DNA from 2 places in the Pseudoalteromonas sp. SG44-5 genome. Region 1 is predicted to be linked to the other one. Evidence: predicted binding sites of a transcription regulator. Region 1 holds the regulator's gene; the other holds the start of a gene.
The links. Region 1 encodes ArgR, which controls arginine synthesis, uptake and breakdown. Its sites were predicted from a motif close to ANTGAATANNTATTCANT; they were not measured.
Positions count from the first base shown of each region.

Region 2: H5079_RS07520 (OadG family protein) is a predicted target of ArgR. The motif match lies at 1,354-1,371, and genes of this name have one in related genera.

Region 1 covers NZ_JACJES010000005.1:144,694-147,107, forward strand. Annotated here, with positions in the region: gene H5079_RS08320 (Dyp-type peroxidase) at 1-884, shown strand, start outside; gene argR (transcriptional regulator ArgR) at 900-1,367, opposite strand; gene mdh (malate dehydrogenase) at 1,594-2,414, shown strand, end outside.
Region 2 covers NZ_JACJES010000004.1:186,055-188,468, reverse strand. Annotated here, with positions in the region: gene H5079_RS07535 (YcxB family protein) at 1-148, opposite strand, end outside; gene H5079_RS07530 (hypothetical protein) at 350-541, opposite strand; gene H5079_RS07525 (DUF1328 family protein) at 607-777, opposite strand; gene H5079_RS07520 (OadG family protein) at 1,422-1,667, shown strand; gene oadA (sodium-extruding oxaloacetate decarboxylase subunit alpha) at 1,680-2,414, shown strand, end outside.

The sequences.
Region 1 (2,414 bases):
CAGGGATTTGTGCTGAAGCAAACTTACACGGTTTGCATTTATTTTTTAATGTGTTTGATGGCCAAGATGAGTCATTACGTACAAAGCTCAAGCAAGTAAGCGCTATTGAGGAAGAGTTTAGCGATCAGTTTTCTGAATCTATGCTTTCTTGTATGGTGGCTATTGGTGCACAGTATTGGCCGCATATTTTGCCAGAGTATATCCCCAGTGAACTACAAAGCTTTCCTAATATAAATCATAATGAACACGCAATGAGCGTGCAGCCGTGTGATTTGTTTGTGCAAATACGTTCAGACCGCGAAGACGTCAATCATTTATTTGCACTGCAAATTTTAAAGTTATTTGCACCAGACGTAGAGCTGGTGGAACAAATTCGTAATTTTAGATTTTTAGATGGTCGCGATTTCAATGGTTTTATTTATGGTGGCAAAATGCCGCATGGCCGACAAAAGTGGGCAACGGCGTTAATAAATAAACCAGGTAGCTTTGAGGATCAAGGCAGTTATATTCATGTGCAACGTTATAAGCACGATCTAAGCGTATGGCAGCATCTATCGCTAGATGAGCAAGAGCAAATAATAGGTCGCACTCGCTTAGACAACACTCTTATAGCCCCAGCGCTTGAAACCAGCCATGCACAACGCAGTGAATTAAAAGATGAGCAAGGCCAGCCAATATTACTTAATCAAGGCATGCCTTATGGCGATGTTTACGAGCAAGGAATGCTGTCAATTACTTGCTCGGCCAGTGGAACCGCATTTGAACAGGTATTAAAAAGTCGTTTAGGTGAGGGGGAGTGCTATGATCATTGGCTTGATTTTACTCAAGCCGATATGGGGTCTGCGTTTTTTGCACCGTCAGTTGGGTTTTTAAAGCAGTTATAACGCATGTTTTAAATACTAAACCGTATCAAATAAAATACGTACCCGCTCTAGGGTTAAGTCTATTTCAGATATTTTAGCTGGGGCAATAAAAATAGTGTCGTCGCCAGCTATAGTACCTAACACGCCATCGGCTTTACCTAATGAGTCAAGTAAACGCGCAATAAGCTGAGCCGCGCCTGGACTGGTACGGATAATAATCATCATTTCGTTATGCATTATATCAATAACAAGCTGGCGCAGCGGGCTTTTTGCTGTGGGTACGCCCATTTCTGCTGGCAAGCAATACACCATTTCTTGTTTGGCATTGCGCGTTCGTACCGCGCCAAACTTACTAAGCATGCGCGACACTTTACTTTGGCTTATATTGTCAAAACCTTGCTCTTTTAACGAATCTACTATATCGCCTTGAGAACCAAAGTTTTCTTCTTTTAAAAGCGCTTTAAATGCTTTTACTAACGCTTCCTGTTTGTCTTGTGGTTGCATAGTTTTTATTTGCTTTTTATTATCCATGCCGCAAATTCTACACAAAAACGAATAATTATGCAGCAGTTGTTTATTTAACTTGCCAGTTTACTGTATTCAGGCCAAATGTTTTTACAACTATGGTCTAAAATATTACGAAAATAGGCAGGATAAATTTGTTTTTAGTCGCTAATTTCTTTATCTTAGAGCCATAAATATTTCCTACCTCAAATCACGGAGAATTCCAATGAAAGTTGCTGTATTAGGTGCTGCAGGCGGTATCGGTCAAGCGTTGTCTTTATTATTAAAAACAGGCTTACCAGCTGGTTCTGAATTATCACTATATGATGTTGCACCAGTAGTTCCAGGTGTTGCGGTTGATCTATCTCATATCCCTACAGCGGTTAAAGTAGCTGGCTTTGGCGCTGATGCGTTAAATGAAGCGCTTAAAGATGCTGATATCGTACTTATTCCTGCTGGCATGCCACGTAAGCCAGGTATGGATCGTGCAGATTTATTTAATGTAAATGCTGGCATCATCAAAACGTTAGCAGAAGGCATAGTTGCAAGTTGTCCTAAAGCATTAGTAGGTATTATTACTAACCCAGTAAACGGCACTGTACCAATTGTTGCTGAAGTATTTAAAAAAGCAGGTACTTACGACGCTAAACGCGTATTTGGTATTACTACGCTTGACGTTATTCGTTCAGAAGCATTTGTTGCTGAACTTAAAGGCGTAGACGTAGCAACTGTTAAAGTTCCTGTAATCGGTGGCCACTCAGGTACTACTATTTTACCTCTACTTTCTCAAGTTGAAGGCGTGAGCTTTACAGATGAAGAAGTTGCAGCACTTACTCCACGTATCCAAAATGCGGGTACTGAAGTTGTAAATGCTAAAGCGGGTGGCGGTTCAGCTACTTTATCAATGGGTGCAGCAGCAGCTCGTTTTTGTATGTCTTTAGTTAAAGGCCTACAAGGTGAAGACGTTGTAGATTACGCGTACGTTGCTGTTGAAAATGGCGATGCGGAGTACTTTGCACACCCAGTACGTTTAGGTAAAAACGGCGT
Region 2 (2,414 bases), on a different contig from region 1:
CTAAACCATAAATTCCAAATAAACCGAGTGCTACTAATAGCGCCAATAAAAAGTATTTTGGTTGCGCGCGCTTGCTATGCGCAACTGATTCGTCAAAGCACTCATAAAAATAAGGCTTATCAAGCGTGTAGGTTGTTGTAAGTGTCATATAGAAGTTCTTAAAACATAGTTATATGCATTTTAACAAGCTAACCAGTAAATGCGCAGTTATATAATAAATAACTGCATAATAGATAAAGATATTGGCGTTTATTATTTATCAGATCCAACCTTTAATTTAGATATTATTTTATTACACACATAAAAAAACGGCTCATTTTAGAGCCGTTTTTTTAATAAATTAGAAGAATTAACAGTTAGTTTCTTCTGCATTTACACCTTCTTTTACTTCTTCACATGCATCTTCAACTTTGTTTTGCACGTCAGTTACTGCTTCGTCAATACGTTCACCAGCATCTTCTGCGTGGTTATCTTCACAGCCCATAATAAATAAACTTGCGAATAGGCCAATTAGTGCTGCTCTTAAAGTTGTCGAATTCATAATGTAATTCCTTGTAAATTTTGATTTAAATGATTTTTAATTAGTTTAAAACTTTAGTTTGTTACCTAGGGCTTTTTGCCACGTAGGGCACCCGATACTAAAGATATAACTAAAAGTATTAAAAATATAAAAAATATAATTTTTGCAATACCCGCTGCGGCGCCTGCTATACCACCAAAACCTAACACTGCAGCAATTAAAGCAATTACTAAAAAAGTGATTGTCCAGCGTAACATTGTATTCTCCTTGGTTTATCAAATTTGCTCAATGGATATGATGCGAGTTACGTGCCATTGTTTTTTTTGCTTTTAAATCAATGGCTTGCTTTTATTTGTGTTATTTCAGCGTGCACTCAATGGTAAGTTTTACGCTTTGCTATGTAATTTATTCATACTGATACAAGTGATTATGGATGTTAGTTTTTTATAAGAGAAGTTAGCGCATATTGATTTTTAGAATTGAGTTTAAGAGCTATTAAATTGCAGTTCGAGACTTACGAGCATAGCGGGCTTAATAACAGCGGCTATTTAAATGGTTGAATAATTAACAAATATATTTGGTAAGACCAATTGCCAGTGGTGAAATTACTTTATGCTAATAGAACTGTTAACGCTTTACTTTAAGTGCATTATTAACGGTTTTTAGGTCGCCTATATAACTTTTATTTATATTCACTATTTTTATTATCTATGTAATAGCGCGTATCTAGTCCTTTTTGTAGTGTTAAGTTAATTAATAGCATGTTAGTTTTGTTTAAATTGGTTTTACCAATTTACAGGCTATAGACAAAACACTGTTTTTTGTTATTATTCGGTGAATAATTATTTACGTAAAATGATTTTTTATTTTGATTTCGGTATAAGTTTTATAGGAGAGGAAAATGGATATCGCTGCTTTACTTACAACAGCAAGCAACTTAATGCTAACCGGTATGGTGGGGGTGTTTGTGTTTCTGTCATTATTAATTACCTGCGTTACGGTTATGTCTAAGCTGGTATCTCGCTTTGCAGAGCCTGAGCTTGCAATGCCTGCCAGAACACCGTCTTTTAAATCACAAGGTGTGCCTAATGAGCACATCGCCGCAATTAGTGCTGCCATTGCTCAGTACAAAACAAACAATAATTAAAGGAGCACTTAAATGGCTAAATTAAAATTAACAGAACTGGTACTACGTGATGCGCATCAATCATTGTTAGCAACTCGTATGCGCCTTGACGATATGCTACCGATTGCAAAAAAGCTTGATGATGCAGGTTATTGGTCTATTGAGTCGTGGGGTGGAGCTACGTTTGATTCGTGTATTCGTTATTTAGGTGAAGATCCTTGGGAGCGTATTCGCGCACTAAAAAAAGCGATGCCAAATACCAAACAGCAAATGCTATTACGCGGTCAAAATTTATTAGGTTACCGCCATTATGCTGACGATGTAGTAGAAAAATTTGTAGAGCGTGCCCATAAAAATGGCGTTGATGTATTTCGTATATTTGATGCAATGAACGATGTACGTAATCTTGAAACGGCAATTAAAGCGGCTATAAAAGTAGGCGCACATGCCCAAGGGACTATTTCTTATACAGTAAGCCCTGTTCATACGCTTGATATGTGGTTAACGCTAGCTAAGCAGTTGGAAGATTTAGGCTGTCATTCAATTTGTATTAAAGATATGGCGGGTTTATTAAAGCCGTACGATGCTGAAAAACTAATTAAAGCACTAAAAGAAACTGTATCTATTCCAATTGCAATGCAGTGCCACGCCACAACAGGTTTAAGTACTGCGACTTATCAAAAAGCGATTGATGCAGGCATTGATATGCTTGATACCGCAATTTCATCTATGAGTATGACTTACGGACACACCGCAACTGAAACTATT